3 regions of the Streptomyces sp. NPDC033131 genome follow, and region 2 is predicted to be linked to each of the others. Evidence: riboswitches for the same ligand, from Rfam matches in the RefSeq annotation. Region 2 holds a riboswitch; each other region holds the start of a gene.
The links. A riboswitch is a leader RNA that binds a small molecule or an ion and turns the genes downstream of it on or off. The one in region 2 is predicted to bind S-adenosylmethionine.

Region 1 (5,979 bases), on a different contig from region 2:
ACGGATGGGCCGCGTCCAGTTCACCCTCTTCTACCTGGGCTGCGGCTACCTGGCCCTGCTGGGCTACGCGGCCGCGAACGCGGACTCCGAGCAGTCCCTGGTCGGTGCGTCCGGGGCGATCTCGGCGGTCCTCGGCGCGTTCCTGTACCTGTTCCCCCGAGCCCGCGTCACCAGTCTCCTGCCGTTCCTCTTCTTCCTCCCCCTGCGCTTCCCCGCCTGGGTCGTCCTCCCCTTCTGGGCGGCCCTCCAGTGGCTGGCCGCGGGCCGGGCCGGCCAGGGCCCCGGTGTGGCCTACCTGGCCCATCTGGTGGGCTTCGGCCTGGGCCTCGCCTTCGCGTGGGTGCGCTTCGGGCGTGGGACTAGAGTGAAGCCCGCCCCAGCTCCGGCCCCCGAGGGAGAGAACCAGCCGTGATCACCGCGATCGTCCTGATCAAGACCAGCGTGGACCGGATCCCCGAGATCGCCGAGTCGATCGCGGCGCTGGAGAACGTCAGCGAGGTCTTCTCCGTGACCGGGACGTACGACCTGATCGCCATGGTCCGAGTGAAGCGGCACGAGGACCTGGCGGAGGTCATCCCCGGCCGGATCAGCAAGATCCCCGGCGTGGAGGGAACGGACACCCACGTGGCGTTCCGGACGTACTCCCAGCACGACCTGGAGGCGGCGTTCGCGATCGGCCTGGACAGCTAGGGCTTCTTGAGCGCGAGGACGGTGATTCCGTCGGCGGTCGCGGCGTAGACGCGTCCGTCGCGGACGACCGGGCTCTGGGTGCCGACGGACGCTCCCCCCTCCACCCGCTTCCGCCAGGTCCGCCTGCCCTGGCGGTCGAAGCCGTAGAGCGTCGCGCCCTGGCGCGCGTAGAGCGTGTCCCCCGCGACGGCCGGATCGCTGTACTGGATCCCCTCGTCGGTGAACCGGAAGGTCCACGCCCGGGACCCGTCGGCCGGGTTCAGCGCGACGAGTTCGTAGTCGGTCGCGGTGACGCCGAGACCGCCGAAGGCGACACAGCTGAGGTAGCGGCTGCCGTACAGCATCTCGTCGGCCTTGTGCCACAAGGTCTTTCCGGACCTGCTGACACCGTGCAGCGACTGCTCACCTCCCGACCCGACCAGCAGCGTGTCTCCGACCAGCGTGGGTCGCCCGGTGTCCGCTCCCACCCTCGTCGCCCACAGCCGCTTCCCGGTCTTCGCGTCCAGGGCCTGCATCTCGTCCCCGAAGGTGCCGACGTACACCACTGAGTCCGCCACCATGGGTTCGCCGGTGGGCGCCGCCCCTGTCGGTGTGCTCCAGCGCACGCTGCCGTCGGGCGCGTACGCCCGCACCCCGCCCTCGTCCGACGAAGAGGCGTAGGAAACCAGAACCAGTCCGCCCGCGGCCACCGGGACCTGGCCGTTCGAGGCGACCGGCCGGGTCCAGCGCACGGTGCCGTCCCGGCCGAGCGCGCACAGCTTGGACGCGCCCTCCTGCCCGTCGAAGAGCAGGCAGTACACGCCGTGGGCAGTGGCCAGCGGGGACATGACCTCGCCGCCCAGTGCGGTGTGCCAGACACTCAGGCCGTTCAGGTCCACCGCGTGCAGGGAGCCGTCCGAGCCGCCGACGTACACCCGCCTGCCGTCGGGCGACAGCGAGGCACAGGGCCCGTGTCTTCCGCCCAGTCCCGCGACCTTGTACTGCCAGCCCACGAGAGGCGTTCCCGTCGCGGAGGATCCGCCCGCGGCCCCTTGCCTGCCGTCCGACGAGTCCCGCAGCAGCAGCCATCCGCCGAGGCCCCCGGCCGCCACCACCCCCGCGCCACCGGTCAGCGCCCCCAGCAGCCGTCGCCGCGAGGGCGGCCGCGGCGGTGCCTTGGCGACCGCCGGTAAGTCCCTGACCGTCACGGGCGCCACGTACTCGACCCGGCTCTCCCGCTCCCCCGACCCGTGCTCCGGGATCCAGCGCTCACCGCCCCCGACGGACTCGGCCCCTGCGGGGGCACCGGCCGCGTACCACCCCGGCCGCAGGCCCTCGCGCAGCGAACGCGCGGTGTGCCCGGTCGCCGCGACCACGTCCGCGGGCGTCGGCCGGGCGCCCGGATCGTCCCGCAGACACGCCTCCACCAGCGGCAGATGGTCCTTCGGTACGGCCGACAGGTCGACGTCCCCGGTCAGGATCCGCAGCAGGACGACCGAATCCTGCCCCTCGCCGAACGGCTCCTCACCGCCGGACGCGTAGGCGAGCACCGCGCCCAGCGAGAACACGTCACTGGCCGGCCCCACCTGGGCACCGTTGCGGATCTGCTCGGGCGAGACGTAGCCGACCGAACCGACGACCACCCCGGTCCGGGTCAGCGCCGTCCCTTCCAGGGCCCGGACGATCCCGAAGTCGATCACCCGGGGACCGTCCTGAGCCAGCAGGATGTTGGACGGCTTGAGGTCCCGGTGCACCAGCGCCTTGGCGTGGATCGCGGCGAGCGCCTCGGCGAGCGCGGCCGCCAGCAGCCGTACCGCGTCGCCCGTCAGGGGGCCGCCGTCGAGCACCGCGTCCCGCAGGTTCGGCCCGTCGACGAACTCGGTGGCCATCCACGGCCGTGGGGCCTCGGTGTCCGCGTCCACGACCCGCGCGGTGTACGTCCCCGCCCCGCCGACGGTCTGCGCGGCCCGCACCTCGTGCCGGAACCGTGCCCGGAAGGTGCGGTCCTCCGCCTGCTCGGCCCGCACCACCTTCACGGCCAGCCGCGGCCCGCGCCGCGCCTCGGCGAGATACACCTCGCCCATGCCGCCGGACCCGAGCCTGCCCAGAACCTCGTAGGGGCCGATGACCCGAGGATCCGTCTCGCGCAGCTCCTGCACCCCGTGCTCCCCCTACGTCGTACGGCTGCCGAGAGGGAGCGTATACGTGCTGCCGGACGTCAGTCCCTCAGACCGCCGGGACGCAGCGCCCGTCCTCGGTGCGGTAGTTCCACTTCGCGCCGTCCCGGACGAGTTCCTTCACCGCGTTCACGAACCGCTCCACGTGCTCGTCGGGGGTGCCCGCGCCGAAGCTCACCCGGATGGCGTTGAGGGACTTCTCGCCGGGCGCGGCCTCGGGGGCGCCGCACTCGCCCTGCGTCTGCGGGTCGCTGCCGAGCAGGGTGCGGACCAGCGGGTGGGCGCAGAACAGGCCGTCGCGGACGCCGATGCCGTACTCGGCGGAGAGCGCGGCGGCGAAGTGGGAGCTGTTCCAGCCCTCGACGACGAAGGAGATCACGCCGACCCGCGGGGCGTCGTCGCCGAACAGGGAGAGGACCCTGACCTCGGGCACCTCGGCGAGGCCCGCGCGGACCGTGCCGATCAGGTACTGCTCGCGGGCGACCAGCGTGTCGAAGCCGGCCTCCGTGAGGGCCTTGCAGGCGGAGGCCACGGAGTAGGCGCCGATGACGTTCGGGGAACCGGCCTCGTGCCGGGCGGCGCTCTCGTGCCACTCCACGTCCACTCCCCCGTCCCTGCGACGCGTGACCTTGCGGCTGGCGCCGCCGCCCGCGAGGTACGGCTCCGCCGCGCGCAGCCAGTCGGCCCGGCCGGCCAGCACGCCGGTGCCGAAGGGCGCGTACAGCTTGTGCCCGGAGAAGGCGACCCAGTCGACGTCGAGGTCCCGCAGCGACACCGGGTGGTGCGGGGCCAACTGGGCGGCGTCCAGGACGATCCGGGCACCGTGCGCGTGCGCGGCGGCGGCCAGCTCCCGTACCGGCCACAGCTCGCCGGTGACGTTGGAGGCGCCGGTCACGCAGACCAGCGCCGGGCCCGGGTCACGGTCGGCGAGGGCGCGCTCCAGGGTCGCCACCGCCTGAAGCGGGGTGCGCGGGGCGTCGAGGTAGCTGACGCGGGCGTTCTGCCAGGGCAGCAGCGAGGCGTGGTGCTCGGTCTCGAAGACGAAGACCTGGCAGTCGGCCGGGAGCGCGGCGGCCAGGAGGTTCAGGGAGTCTGTGGTGGACCGGGTGAAGACCACCTGGTCCTCGGCCCGGCAGTCGAGGAACTCGGCGACCGTCTCGCGGGCGCTCTCGAAGAGGTCGGTGGACAGCTGGGAGAGGTAGCCGGCGCCGCGGTGGACGCTGCCGTAGTAGGGCGCGTACGCCGCCACGTCGTCCCAGACCCGCTGCAGGGCCGGCGCGCTGGCCGCGTAGTCGAGCGCGGCGTAGGTGACCTCGCCGCCGGTGACGAGCGGGACGGTGACGTCCCGGCCGAGAACGGGCAGCGGGGCGCAGACGGACCGGGCGGCGGCAGCGGTGGGGACAGACATGGCGAACTCCCGTGAGAGGCAGGCGACATCACCACGCGAGCGGACGGTGCTCGAGCGCGGGTGAAGGGAAAAGGGGGGATGCGGAGGTGGGGCTCTGCGGCCCTATCGCATTCGCTTGCTCACGGAAAGCTCCCTCGACGACCAGGACCCCTGGTACTGCGCTCGTTGCAGAGCGACGAGGGGTCCGCGCTTGCCGCAGGCCTTGCTGCCTACGACCTGGTCTTCACCCGGGGCACCCCGCCACGGACGGAGGGTTGCCGGACAGTCGGCCGGGGCCTCATGACTGTCACTCATGACCTGGTTCAGAAACGTACGCGAAGCGATCGTGGTCCCGCAACCCGAGTCCGGATCGCGGGACATCACCACATCATCGCCCCAGGGGCGCTACGCGTTGCTGGCCGCCACCCAGCGCTCCAGCGTCCGCTTGGCCGCGCCGGAGTCGATCGCCGCCGCCGCCTTGTCCATCCCGGCGCGCAGCTGCACGGCCAGCGGCGCTCCGGTGGGCTCCAGGGCCACCAGCGCCGCGGCCGAGTTCAGGAGCACGGCGTCCCGCACCGGGCCCGCCTCGCCGTCCAGCAGCCGTCGTGCGACCTCCGCGTTGTACGAGGAGTCCGCGCCGCGCAGCGCCTCCACCGGCACCAGTTCGAGGCCGACGTCCCGCGGGTCGAAGGCCTCCTCGGTGACCTTGCCGTCAGCGACGATCCACACCCGGGAGGTGGCCGTGGTCGTCAGCTCGTCGAGGCCGTCGTCACCGCGGAACACCAGCGCGGAGGAGCCGCGCTCGGCCAGTACGCCGGCGATGAGCCCCGCCATCCGGGTGTCGAAGCAGCCGATCGCCGAGGCGGTGACCTTGGCGGGGTTGGTCAGCGGACCGAGCAGGTTGAACGAGGTCGGGATGCCCAGGTCCCGCCGGACCGCGCCGACGAACCGCATCGAGGGGTGGAACTTGGCCGCGAAGCAGAAGGTGATCCCGGCCTCCTCCACCACGCGCGCCACGCCCTCGGGCGACAGGTCCAGGTTGATGCCGAGCTTCTCCAGCACGTCGGACGAGCCGCTCGCCGAGGACGACGCCCGGTTGCCGTGCTTGACGACCTTCGCCCCGGTGCCCGCGATCACGATGGCGGACATCGTCGAGATGTTGACCGTCTTGGCCCGGTCTCCGCCGGTACCGACGATGTCGACGGCCGGACCCGGGATGTGCAGCGGCTGCGCGTGCGAGTACATCGCCTCGACGAGGCCGTTGATCTCCTCGACCGTCTCGCCCTTGGCCCGCAGCGCCACCATGAAGCCCGCGATCTGCGCGTCCGTGGCCTCGCCGCTCATGAAGCGGTCCATCGCCCACGCCGTGTCCGTGGCGCTCAGGTCCTGCCCGCCGAGCAGTGCGCCCAGTACCTCGGGCCAGGAACGGTCCGCCGCGGTGTCGCCTCCAGCGGGGGTCACAGCGCTCATAAGCCGCTCCTGGATCAGTCCCGCACGGCGGGACGCGAGTCTCGAGGTGTCCCACCCTATCCAGCCGAGGGGCACGGCAAAGGGCCCCGTCCGGTCTGCGGACGGGGCCCTTCCCGCGCGTGGCGAGCGCAGCGATCAGTGGTGGCCGTGGCCGCTCGTGATCTCCTTGTACTCCTCGACGGTCGGCTTGGGGATCTGGGCCTCTTCGCCGTAGTACGCCTCGCTGAGCTTGGCGCGCAGCCTCTCGGAGCCCTTCACCTTGCGCTCGACGCCGTT
Region 2 (5,979 bases):
GATCTCGGCGCGGATCTGGTTGACCCGGCCCTGAACCTGCTCGGAGGAGCCGGCACCGTCGACGATGGTGGTCTCGTCCTTGGTGATGACGACCTTGCGGGCACGGCCCAGGAGGTCGATGGAGGTGTTCTCCAGCTTGAGGCCGACCTCCTCGGAGATGACCTCGCCGCCGGTGAGGATGGCGATGTCGTTCAGCATCGCCTTGCGGCGGTCACCGAAGCCCGGGGCCTTGACGGCGACGGACTTGAAGGTGCCACGGATCTTGTTGACGACCAGGGTCGACAGGGCCTCGCCCTCGACGTCCTCGGCGATGATCAGCAGCGGCTTGCCCGACTGCATGACCTTCTCCAGGAGCGGGAGCAGGTCCTTGACGGAGCCGATCTTGGAGTTGGCGATCAGGATGTACGGGTCGTCGAGCGACGCCTCCATACGCTCCATGTCGGTCGCGAAGTACGCCGAGATGTAGCCCTTGTCGAAGCGCATACCCTCGGTGAGCTCAAGCTCGAGACCGAAGGTCTGGGACTCCTCGACGGTGATGACGCCTTCCTTGCCGACCTTGTCCATCGCCTCGGCGATGAGCTCGCCGATCTGGGTGTCGGCGGCGGAGATGGAGGCCGTGGAGGCGATCTGCTCCTTGGTCTCGACATCCTTGGCCTGCTCGAGCAGGGCACCGGAGACGGCCTCGACGGCCTTCTCGATACCGCGCTTGAGGGCCATCGGGTTGGCGCCGGCGGCTACGTTGCGCAGACCCTCGCGCACGAGCGCCTGGGCGAGCACGGTCGCCGTGGTCGTTCCGTCGCCGGCGACGTCGTCCGTCTTCTTGGCGACTTCCTTGACCAGCTCGGCGCCGATCTTCTCGTACGGGTCCTCGAGCTCGATCTCCTTGGCGATGGAAACACCATCGTTGGTGATCGTGGGCGCGCCCCACTTCTTCTCGAGGACGACGTTGCGGCCCTTGGGGCCAAGGGTGACCTTGACGGCGTCGGCGAGCTGGTTCATCCCGCGCTCGAGACCGCGCCGTGCCTCCTCGTCGAACGCGATGATCTTGGCCATGTGAAGTGGTCCTCCCGGACAGGGGGTGGATTTCTCCGGACCGCGCTGGCGCCCGCGACGGACGGCCTGCCTGCCTCGTGGTTCCTTGCCCCACTTGGCCTGCGGGCCTCACCGACCCGGTCCTCGTTGTCACTCTCACCTTCAGAGTGCTAACGCCAATGATTAGCACTCGCCCCTCGAGAGTGCAAGCGCCCGCGAAGCGGGCTCGTTGAGGGGTGGCGGTCGGGCGACGGGTGGGCGCAAGCGCCCGCCGGGGAACGGTCCGCGCCGCGGCGACCTGTTCCGGACATGCCGAAGGGCTCGTAACCCATGACTCCCCATGGGATACGAGCCCTCCGAAGAACAGAAGAACGTCGCTGTCAGTCGGCGCGTGCTTCAGCCGGTCGCCAGTCGGACCATGTCCGCCTGCGGCCCTTTCTGGCCCTGCGAGATCTCAAAATCGACCCGCTGGCCTTCCTCCAGGGTGCGGTAGCCGTCCATCTGAATCGCGCTGTAGTGGACGAAAACATCCGCACCACCGTCGACCGCGATGAAGCCGTACCCCTTCTCCGCGTTGAACCACTTGACGGTGCCCTGAGCCATGCCTAACTCCCCTATTACTGGCCCTTGCACAGATCCACACTTCGCGGATCCGGGTCAGACCTCACCCCCCACATGGTTGGGGGCGTGCGCCGGAACGCGTCGACCGCGGCCGAATGTATCTGTCCAACTGCCCTCTGCAACAGGTCAATCGGACGAGAATTCTGGACGCGCACGGTCCGGAATGTGGTGAGAATTCACCCGAATTCGGGGCAAGTCGGGCCCCACAAAAAGCACAAAAGCCGCGAAAGAAGCACACACTTTGGCTACTTCTTATCGGGCGCAAGGGGGAAATCAAGGGCTTCCGACCCGGGGATCGGCATCGCGTTCCCCAACTGTACCGCGCTCAACCACATTGAATTGCCCCCTCCGCTTCTCTCGCGGAGGGGGCAATTCAACGAAACTCTCGGTAACCTGCGTTACCGACGGTAATAATCAGCCGCCGGCGACGGCCGGAATGATCGAGACACCGGCGCCGTCCGGGGTCGCGGTCTCCAGGCCCTGCTCGAAGCGGACGTCGTCGTCGTTGACGTACACATTGACGAACCGGCGCAGCTTGCCCTGGTCGTCGAGCACCCGGGCGGCGATGCCCGTGTGGTTCTTCTCCAGGTCGGTGATGACCTCGGCGAGGGTGGCCCCCTCGGCGGCGACCTCGGCCTTGCCACCGGTGTAGGTGCGCAGGATGGTGGGGATGCGGACGGTGACGCTCATTCTTATGACCTCCGGTCAGGTGATCGCCCTCAGGGGCGCGGGGAACTGCGCGACCAGCCCCCACCGGCCCGCAGACGAAAACGGCTAGACGAGGCCGGCCTCGCGGAACGACTCCAGGTTCGGACGAATGGTCGCGGTCAGCCCCGTCCCCGCGACCGCGTCCAGCGTCTTGAGACCGTCACCCGTGTTCAGCACGACCGTGGTCTTCGTCGGGTCGAGGAGACCACTCTCGATCAGCTTGCGGGTCACACCCACGGTCACGCCCCCGGCGGTCTCCGCGAAGATGCCCTCCGTGCGGGCGAGGAGCTTGATCGCGTCCACGATCTGCTCGTCGTTCACATCCTCCACCGCACCGCCCGTACGCCGCGCGATGTCGAGCACGTACGGCCCGTCCGCCGGGTTGCCGATGGCGAGCGACTTGGCGATGGTGTCCGGCTTCTGCGGGCGGACGACGTCGTGCCCGGCCTTGTAGGCGACGGACACCGGCGAGCAGCCCTCGGCCTGCGCACCGAAGATCTTGTACGGCTTGTCCTCGACGAGCCCGAGCTTGATCAGCTCCTGCAGGCCCTTGTCGATCTTCGTGAGCTGCGAGCCGGAGGCGATCGGGACGACCAGCTGGTCCGGGAGCCGCCAGCCGAGCTGCTCGCAGATCTCGTACGCGAGGGTCTTGGAGCCCTCGGCGTAGTACGGCCGCAGATTGACGTTGACGAAGCCCCAGCCCTCGCCGGCCGGGTCGCCGATCAGCTCGGAGCAGAAGCGGTTCACGTCGTCGTAGTTGCCCTCGATGCCGACGAGCTCGCCGCCGTAGACGGCGGCCATGACGATCTTGCCCTGCTCCAGGTCGTGCGGGATGAACACGCAGGAGCGGAAGCCCGCGCGGGCGGCGGCGGCGCCGACGGCACCGGCCAGGTTGCCCGTGGAGGAGCAGGAGAGGGTGGTGAAGTGGAAGGCGCGGGCGGCCTCGATGGCCTGGGCGACGACGCGGTCCTTGAAGGAGTGCGTCGGGTTGCCGGAGTCGTCCTTGACGAAGAGCTTGCCGGCGTCGACGCCCAGCTCGCGGCCGAGGTTGTCGGCCTGGACGAGCTTGGTCCAGCCGGGGTTGATGTTGGGCTTGTCCGCCACGTCGGCCGGGACCGGCAGCAGCGGCGCGTAGCGCCAGATGTTCGCGGGTCCCGCCTCGATCCGCTTGCGGAGTTCCTCCGTGTCGTACGCGGAGAAGTCGTAGGCGATCTCGAGCGGGCCGAAACACTCCTCGCAGGCGAAGACCGGGCCGAGGGGCACGCGGTGACCGCACTCGCGGCAGCTCAGCGCTGCGGCGGGGCCGAGGTCTACGGTGTTCGTGGTGCTTGCATCAGTCTGCACAGCCATGGAGGCGAGGCCCTTTCTCCTCATCTTCCTCACGACGCACTTCGCCGTGAGACGGATTTGGCACCTTCCCTAGTCGGGAGCCTCGCTGGTGACGAGAACCGACTGGAGGGTTGCCGGGGCTTCATCGGGCCGTATCCCTCTGCCCCTCTGGATGAGCGGTATGTAGTTGTTGATCGTTGAAACGGAACGCGGACCCCGACATGCGATGGTCATCAGCGTTGTCCAAGACTGTAACCGAAGGCCAGGACAGTTGAGATAGCCGTCCGAACCGCGAGATGGATCACATGTTCTCCCAAGGGAGCATGGATCACCCGCTCGCCGAGAGAACGCAGAGGAGCCGCGCACCGTGCTGAATGAGGTCGAGCGTTGGCTGAGCACTCGCTCCTGGTCGAAGACCGATCGCCCGCTCCACAAGATCCTGGCCGCGAAACGCGCCACGCGACAGTCGGTAAGTGTCGTACTGCCCGCGCTCAACGAGGAAGAGACGGTCGGTGACATCGTCGCCGTGATCCGTCACGACCTCATGCAACAGGTCCCGCTCGTCGACGAGATCGTCGTCGTCGATTCGGGGTCGACCGACCGCACCTCCGAGGTGGCAGCCGCCGCGGGGGCCCGGGTCGTCCACCGCGACGACATACTCCCCCGCATCCCGATCGCCCCCGGCAAGGGCGAAGTGCTCTGGCGCTCGCTCCTGGCCACCAACGGCGACATCATCTGCTTCATCGACGCCGACCTGAAGGAGTTCTCCTCCGACTTCGTCTCCGGGATCGTGGGGCCGCTGCTCACCGAACCCGGGGTCCAGCTGGTCAAGGGGATGTACGACCGTCCCCTCGGCACTGAGTTGGATTCGCCCGCCTCCGGCAGGACGGCCGGCCAGGGCGGCCGGGTCACGGAACTGATGGCCCGCCCGCTGCTGAACATGCACTGGCCGCAGCTGGCCGGTTTCGTCCAGCCGCTCGGCGGCGAGTACGCGGCCCGCCGCTCGCTCCTGGAACAGCTCCCCTTCCCGGTGGGCTACGGCGTGGAGCTGGGCATGCTGATCGACTCCCTGCACCTGGTGGGCCTCGACGCACTGGCCCAGGTCGACGTGGGGGTGCGCAAGCACCGCCACCAGGACGGCCAGGCGCTGGGCCGGATGTCCGCCGCGATCTACCGCACGGCCCAGCTGCGGCTGGCCCGCGGGCACCTCGTCCGGCCCTCCCTCACCCAGTTCGAACGGGGTGAGGACGGCTTCGAGCCGCGTACCTACTCCGTGGACACGGAGGAGCGGCCGCCGATGGTGGAGATCGCGGAGTACGCGCATCGAAAGGTCGCCTGACCGGGCGTGTCCCGGCCTCCGAGGGCCGTACAGAGCCGTGCAGGGCCGTTTACGGCCCTCGGAGCCGCCCGAACGTTTGAGTGTTTCCGGGCCAGGCTAAGTTGAGGCGTATGGCTTCCACGCACCATGCTGAGGTACTTGTCGCGTCCAACCGCGGCCCGGTTTCGTACGAGGTACGCCCGGACGGTGCGGACGGCTCGCTCCACGCCAAAAGGGGTGGCGGCGGGCTGGTCTCGGGTCTGTCCGCCATCGGACCCGACGCGGGCGCCCTGTGGGTGTGCTCGGCGCTGAGCGACGGCGACCGCGAGGCGGTGCGGCGCGGCGTCGGCGAGCCGGGCGTCCACATGCTCGACATCCCCGCCGACGTGCACGCCGACGCGTACAACGGCATCGCCAACTCCGTGCTGTGGTTCGTCCACCACATGCTGTACCAGACCCCGCTGGAGCCGGTCTTCGACGCGGAGTTCCGGCGGCAGTGGGCGTCGTACGAGACGTACAACCGCGCGTTCGCCGAGGCGCTGGCCGAGCACGCCGCCCAGGGGGCCGCGGTCGTCGTACAGGACTACCACCTCACCCTGGTCCCGGGCATGCTCCGCGAGCTGCGCCCGGACCTGCGGATCGGCCACTTCTCCCACACGCCGTGGGCGCCGCCGGAGTACTTCCGGATGCTGCCGGACGACATCGCCGGGCAGATCCTGCGCGGCATGCTCGGCGCGGACCGGCTCGGCTTCCTCACCCGCCGCTGGGCGGACGCCTTCACCGCGTGCTGTACGGAGTTCGCCGGGGGCCTCGGCGACACCCAAATCGGCGTGCACGGACTGGGCGCGGACGCGGACTTCCTGCGCGAGCGGTCGCACGAGACGGACGTCGAGGAGCGCATGACGGCCCTGCGGGCGGAGATCGGCGAGGGCCGCCGCGCCATCGTCCGCGTCGACCGCACCGAGCTGTCC
Region 3 (5,979 bases), on a different contig from region 2:
TGCAGCAGGTCGGCGAGTTGGGAGGGGGATCCGGTGAAGATGCGGGCGTCGCTGGTGTACTGCTCCCCTGCCGACGCGTCGAGACGGTCCCGGCGGGCCGCTGCCTCGGCCGGGTCGTCGTCGAGGAAGACCACCAGGTCCCCGAAGACGTGCAGGGGCTCGTCGGCGCGGCCGGCCGTCTCCTGCTCGGCGCGGATCTCGGCGACGATCGCACGGGCCTGGTCGGTGTCGTGCGGGGTGACGAAGCCGACGTCGGCCGCGCGGGCCACCAGCCGGTACGGGACGGTGTCGTGCGCGAGGGCACTGACCAGCGGCTGGCCCTGCGGCGGGCGGGGCGTGATGGAGGGCCCCTTGACGCTGAAGTGCCTGCCCTCGAAGTCGATGTAGTGGAGCTTGTCGCGGTCGACGAAGCGGCCGGTGGCGACGTCCCGGATCTCCGCGTCGTCCTCCCAGCTGTCCCAGAGGCGGCGCACGACCTCCACGTGGTCGGCGGCCTCGTCGAAGAGGTCGGCCACCAGGTCCCGGGTGTCCGGGCTGTCGTAGGCCTCGATGCGGGGGATGGTGCGGCGGCCGAAGTGCGCGGCCTCGTTCGGGCGGGCGGTGATCTGCACCCTGACTCCGGCGCGGCCACCGCTCACGTAGTCGAGGGTGGCGATCGCCTTGGAGAGGTGGAACGGCTCCGTGTGGGTGACCACCGCGGTCGGGACCAGTCCGATGTGCCGGGACAGCGGGGCGACGCGCGCCGCGATCAGGACGGCGTCCAGACGGCCGCGGACCTGGTCGGTGCGCTCGTCCGGTTCGAGGAAGTGGGAGGACTGCGGGCCGAGACCGTCCTCGATGGTCACGAAGTCGAGCAGGCCACGTTCCGCCTCGGCGACCAGGTCGGCCCAGTATCCGGCGGTGAACAGGTCGCGGGGGCGGGCCGCCGGCTCGCGCCAGGAGACCGGATGCCAGCCGGTGCCGTCCAGCGCGACGGCAAGGTGCAGGGGGACAGAGGGAGATGGGGACACGGGTGGGTGCCTTCCTGGAGGTCCGTACAAGATCACCGGCCCGCACACAGGGGGGCACGGCGGCTGGGCGACGGGTCAGGAGCAACAGAGCGCGCCGGCCACGCGCTGGAGATCGATGTGGGGCCGGGAGTGGAGATGGACGGCGTGGAGTGTGCGCGTCACGGCCGTCACCTCCTTCGTCCGGGCGCGAGAGGGCGCCTCGCGGATCTCGTCGTGCGTCACAACGCCCCGGCCTCGCGGGATGTTCCTGGACTGCGCACCAGGAGGATGGGCGAGCGGCGGCGCAGGGTGAAGCCGATCGACTCGTACAGCCGGATGGCTGGGGTGTTGTCCGCGGCGGCGTGCAGGAACGGGGTGTCGCCGCGTTCGCGGATGCCCGCGGCGACCGCGCGCACCAGCCGGGTGGCCAGGCCCCGGCCGCGGTGTCGCGGGTCGGTGCAGACCGCGCTGATCTCCGTCCAGCCGGGCGGTCGAATCCTTTCGCCGGCCATGGCGATCAGTCGCCCCCGCTCCCGGATGCCGAGGTAGGTGCCGAGCGCGACCGTCCGCTTCAGGAACGGGCCCGGCCTGGTGCGGGCGACGAGGTCCAGGATCTCGGGGACGTCGTCGGGCCCGAGCGGTACCGCCTCGGGGGCGGGCTCGGCCCGCAGCGCGGTGTCGACGAGCTGGACACCCACCCCGCCGCCGACCACCTCCCAGGCGGCGGGCACCTTCTCGACCGGTTTGATCCGTACGACGGTCCCGGCACCGACGAGCGTGTGCAGGTCGGCCCAGGCGGCGGGGTCCTCGGGGTCGGCGAGGGCGGCGAAGTCGTAGACGTCGGCCGGGTAGCGGGCGGCTCGGCCGACGCGCTCGGCGAGGTGGGCGTGCGGGCCGTCGAGCGACGCCCACACGGCGTTGTCGAGGACGGGGGCGTCGGGTGCGGACAGGGCCGCGCCCCCGCGGAGGACGGTCGGACGGGGCACGGAGACGGTGTCCCTTCTTGGTGTGATCGGCATGTGTCGCAGGCCGCGTGACGATCGATCAGGAGTTGGTCAGCGGGAGGCCGGGCGGGTTGACCTCGGACTTGGTGACGGCCTCGTTGGAGAGGTTCCAGGCGGCGAGCCACTTGGCGTACTGGCCGTTCTCGATCAGGTGGTTGATGGCGTCGGCGAGTGGCTTGGCGAGGCCGCTGTCCTTCTTCGCCGTCGCGGCGATCAGGCCCTGGAGTGTCTCGCCGGCGCCGGAGAACTGGCCCGCGATGCGGGTGGCCTGGGGCGTGCCGGCGGTCTTCGCCGCGTGGTAGGCGAGGTTCGGGTTGGGGCCGAAGTAGGCGTCGATCTTGCCGCTGTTCAGCGCCAGATAGATGCTGTTGCTCTCCTGGAAGTACTTGACGGTGAGCTTCTTGCCCTCCTTGGCCAGCTTCGCCTTCCACTCCAGGAGGAGCTTCTCCTGGTTGGTGCCGTTGCCGACGGAGACCGTCTTGCCGGCGAGGCTCTGGTAGTCGCCGTCGAACTTCCAGGTGTTGTCCTTCCTCACCTCGAAGGCGAGATCGTCCTTGCGGTAGGACGCGAACTCGTACTTCTGCTTGCGCTCCTCGGTGTCGGTGACGTTGGAGATGGCCACGTCGACCTTTCCGCTGTCGAGGCCGATGAACAGGTTCTCCCACGTCGACCGGCGTACCTCGGGCTGGAGTCCGAAGACGGCGGCCACCAGCCGTCCGAGGTCGGGTTCGGAGCCGGTGATCGTCTTCTGGTCGTCGCCCACGAAGCCGAGCGGCGGGCTGCCGGAGGGCAGCGTGCCGGATCCGATCACCAGCTTGCCGCTCTTCTTCAGGGCGGCGGGCAGTTCGGCGCTGATGGACTTCACCTCGGAGACCTTCAGGGTGGTCTCCTTCGCGGCGCCGTTGGACAACCGACCGACGGTGACCGTGCCGGCGGCGTCGGTCCTGGTGGCGGCGTCGCTGTCGCCCCCGCAGGCGGCGAGCTGGGTGGCGAGGGCGGTGACGGCGGTCGCCGCGGTGATGCCTCGTAGCAGGCCGCGTCGGGAGATCTGGGTGGGCATGGCTGTCCTTGTCATTCCGAAGGGTGGTGGAAGTGGCGTGGGGGAAGCGGTGGTTCCCGGCGGCGGCCGGGTCAGAGCACCTTGCTCAGGAAGTCCCGGGTCCGCTCGTGGCGCGGCTTGTCCAGGACTTCGGAGGGCGGGCCCTGTTCGACGATCCGGCCTCCGTCGATGAAGACGACCCGGTCGGCGATCTCACGGGCGAAGCCGATCTCGTGGGTGACGATCATCAGGGTGGTGCCGCTCCTCGCCAGGTCCTTGATGACGGCGAGGACCTCACCGACGAGTTCGGGGTCGAGCGCGGAGGTCGGCTCGTCGAAGAGGATGACGCCGGGACGCAGCGCCAGGGCGCGTGCGATGGCCACGCGCTGCTGCTGGCCGCCCGACAACTGCCGCGGGTAGGCGGCGGCCTTGTCGGCCAGACCGACCCGGTCCAGCAGTTCCCGGGCGAGTGCCCGTGCCTCGGCCTTGCCGAGTTTCCCGGTCGCCACCGGGGCGGCGGCCACGTTGTCCAGCACGGTGAGGTGCGGGAAGAGGTTGAAGTTCTGGAAGACGAAGCCGATGCGGCTGCGCTGGGTCAGGATGGCCCGCTCGCTCAGCTCCTTCAGGCGCTCGCCCTGCCGGCGTACGCCGATCAGCTCGCCGTTGACGCTGACGTGGCCGATCTCCGGCTTCTCCAGGTGGTTGACGACTCGCAGCAGAGTGGACTTGCCGGAGCCGGACGGGCCGAGGATCACGGTGACCTCGCCGGGCCGCACCGTCAGGTCGACCCCGTCCAGGACCCGGTGGGTGCCGTACCACTTGTGCACGTCGTGCACCTCGACGGCGGCGGCGTGGTCGATCGTGTCGGCGGTCATACGGCGGCCTCCCTGCGGATGCGGTCCCGCAGGTCGGTGAGACCGGTCCGCAGCTTCTGCAACGGCGTCGGCGGCAGGGTTCGCGTGGCGCCCCGGGCGTAGTACCGCTCGACGTAGAACTGGATGACGGACACGACACTGGTGAGGATCAGGTACCAGACGGTGACGACCAGCAGGAGCGGCACGATGTCGCCGGGGTAGGTGGCGCCCATGGTCTGCGCGGTGCCGAACAGGTCGAGCAACGACACGTAGAAGACCAGCGAGGTGGCTTTGATGAGGCCGATGAGCTGGTTGACGTAGTTCGGCGTGATGGACCGCAGCGCCTGCGGGAAGACGATCCTCCTGAACTGGTAGCCCTTGGGCAGGCCGAGCGCGGAGGCCGCCTCGTGCTGGCCCTGGTCGACGGAGAGGATGCCGCCGCGGACGACCTCGGCCGCGTAGGCCGCCTCGTTGAGGCTGAGTCCGATGACGGCGACGGCCATGTCGGTGGCGAGCCGCGACTCGTCGAAGGTGAAGAAGGCCGGCCCGAAGGGGACGCCCACGCTGAGCGTCCGGTACAGGGCGCTGAAGTTGTAGAGGAACAGCAGCACCACGATCAGCGGGATCGACCGCAGGGCCCAGATGTAGGTCCAGCTGACGGCGCGGAGCACCGGGCTGCGCGAGAGCCGGGCGAGGGCCAGCAGGACGCCGCCGAGGAGGCCCAGCACCGCGCTGTAGGCGGCGACTTCGAGGGTGATGAGGAGCCCGTCGAGGATGGTCGGCCGCAGGAACCAGTAGCCGAACCGGTCCCACTGGTAGAAGGGGTTGGACACCAGGCCGTGCACGAACTGGGCTGCCAGGACCAGGACGATCGCGGTGGCGATCCAGCGTCCGGGTCGCCGCAGTGGCAGAACTCGCTGTGCGGAAAGTGGCCTTGACGGTGTGTCGGCGGGCGGTGGTGCCTCGGCGAGGGACACGGCGGCGCCTGGGGGTTCACTCATGGAGGGCTCCGGCGGGGCGGGGTCGGGACCCCCCGGGACAGTGCGAACGTGGTGCCGCTACGGCGGCCGCTCCGCGGCGGCGGGACGTGGCACACGGGAACGCACGGTGACCGGGGGCTGGGCGGACGACGACGCACCGCGAGGGCGGGCTTCGTCAGGAACGCGGGGGCTGGGGAAGGACGTCAGCCCCGACAGCGGGCACGGCCCGGTGCGGTACACAGTGCGCTGCTCACGCGGAGCAGATCGACGGCCCGGTCGGCGACGAGCCGGTGCGTGTACGGCGGAACGCAGCTCTGGGAGCGGCGCGTGGCCGTCCTGGGAGCTGCGTACATGCCCGTCACCCTGCTCTTCCGGCCCGAAGGCCTCTCGCGCTTACCGAATGTCATCCGGTCCGGTCGTCACCTGGGGCACCCCACCGCGTGCGAGGGTTGCCGGTCAGCAAGCCAGGGCTTGTCGCTGACGCTCATTACCGTTCTGGCAGTCAGTTAAGACAAACGCTCGAACGAATGTCAACGCCGGTCCGCCAGATGGAACGCGCTACGCCCCCCGAGCCGCGTGGGCAGCCCAGTCGAGGATCTGCACGGCCGCTCCGGCGGCTTCCAGACCCTGACAGTTGGCGTGGTGCCGGCGGGCGATGCCGTCGAGGTCGAGGTGGATGCCGAAGGACGGGTGGGCGGCCAGGCGGCGGGCGTAGGCCCACAGGACGGGATGGCCGACGATGCGGTGCACCGCGGCGGCGTCCAGGTGGTGGCGGTGCACGGTGTCGAGTTGGACCAGCGCGACCCACAACTCGACGTCGGCTGCGGTGACCTGATCACGGATCACGTACTCGCGTCCGACGAGCCAGCGCTCGAGCGAACCCAGCGTCTCCAGCAGCCTGTCGAGCGCCACGTCACGCGCCCCGGTGTCCGGACCCGCCGCCCCCGCCGCCTGCGCGGCCTGCTCGACGCCCTGCGCGCAGAGCCGCTCCACGGCCTCGATCTCCGACTCCGCCCCGCACGGGTACAGCGCCGAACGGCCGCCCCCGAAGTGCCGGGCCAGGTCGCGGGTGATGTCGGGGGCGTGGGTGCTGACGATCCGCCCCGACCAGTC

Region 1: another riboswitch for S-adenosylmethionine. It lies ahead of ACZ5XS_RS17290 (aminotransferase class V-fold PLP-dependent enzyme); the one in region 2 lies ahead of thrC (threonine synthase).
Region 3: another riboswitch for S-adenosylmethionine. It lies ahead of ACZ5XS_RS42350 (amino acid ABC transporter permease); the one in region 2 lies ahead of thrC (threonine synthase).

What each region holds. Positions count from the first base shown of each region.
Region 1 is NZ_JBVIPA010000012.1:8,928-14,906, forward strand. It holds gene ACZ5XS_RS17275 (rhomboid family intramembrane serine protease) at 1-412, shown strand, start outside; gene ACZ5XS_RS17280 (Lrp/AsnC family transcriptional regulator) at 409-690, shown strand; gene ACZ5XS_RS17285 (protein kinase domain-containing protein) at 687-2,828, opposite strand; gene ACZ5XS_RS17290 (aminotransferase class V-fold PLP-dependent enzyme) at 2,896-4,254, opposite strand; SAM riboswitch class IV at 4,436-4,552, opposite strand; gene trpD (anthranilate phosphoribosyltransferase) at 4,639-5,703, opposite strand; gene qcrB (cytochrome bc1 complex cytochrome b subunit) at 5,839-5,979, opposite strand, start outside.
Region 2 is NZ_JBVIPA010000006.1:15,389-21,367, forward strand. It holds gene groL (chaperonin GroEL) at 1-1,053, opposite strand, end outside; gene ACZ5XS_RS10345 (cold-shock protein) at 1,429-1,635, opposite strand; gene ACZ5XS_RS10350 (MoaD/ThiS family protein) at 2,068-2,343, opposite strand; gene thrC (threonine synthase) at 2,428-3,711, opposite strand; SAM riboswitch class I at 3,729-3,869, opposite strand; gene ACZ5XS_RS10360 (glucosyl-3-phosphoglycerate synthase) at 4,058-5,029, shown strand; gene ACZ5XS_RS10365 (alpha,alpha-trehalose-phosphate synthase (UDP-forming)) at 5,140-5,979, shown strand, end outside.
Region 3 is NZ_JBVIPA010000065.1:1,130-7,108, reverse strand. It holds gene ACZ5XS_RS42375 (LLM class flavin-dependent oxidoreductase) at 1-1,010, opposite strand, end outside; gene ACZ5XS_RS42370 (putative leader peptide) at 1,086-1,172, opposite strand; gene ACZ5XS_RS42365 (GNAT family N-acetyltransferase) at 1,229-1,975, opposite strand; gene ACZ5XS_RS42360 (ABC transporter substrate-binding protein) at 2,034-3,053, opposite strand; gene ACZ5XS_RS42355 (amino acid ABC transporter ATP-binding protein) at 3,125-3,907, opposite strand; gene ACZ5XS_RS42350 (amino acid ABC transporter permease) at 3,904-4,887, opposite strand; SAM riboswitch class IV at 5,251-5,358, opposite strand; gene ACZ5XS_RS42345 (glutathione S-transferase C-terminal domain-containing protein) at 5,425-5,979, opposite strand, start outside.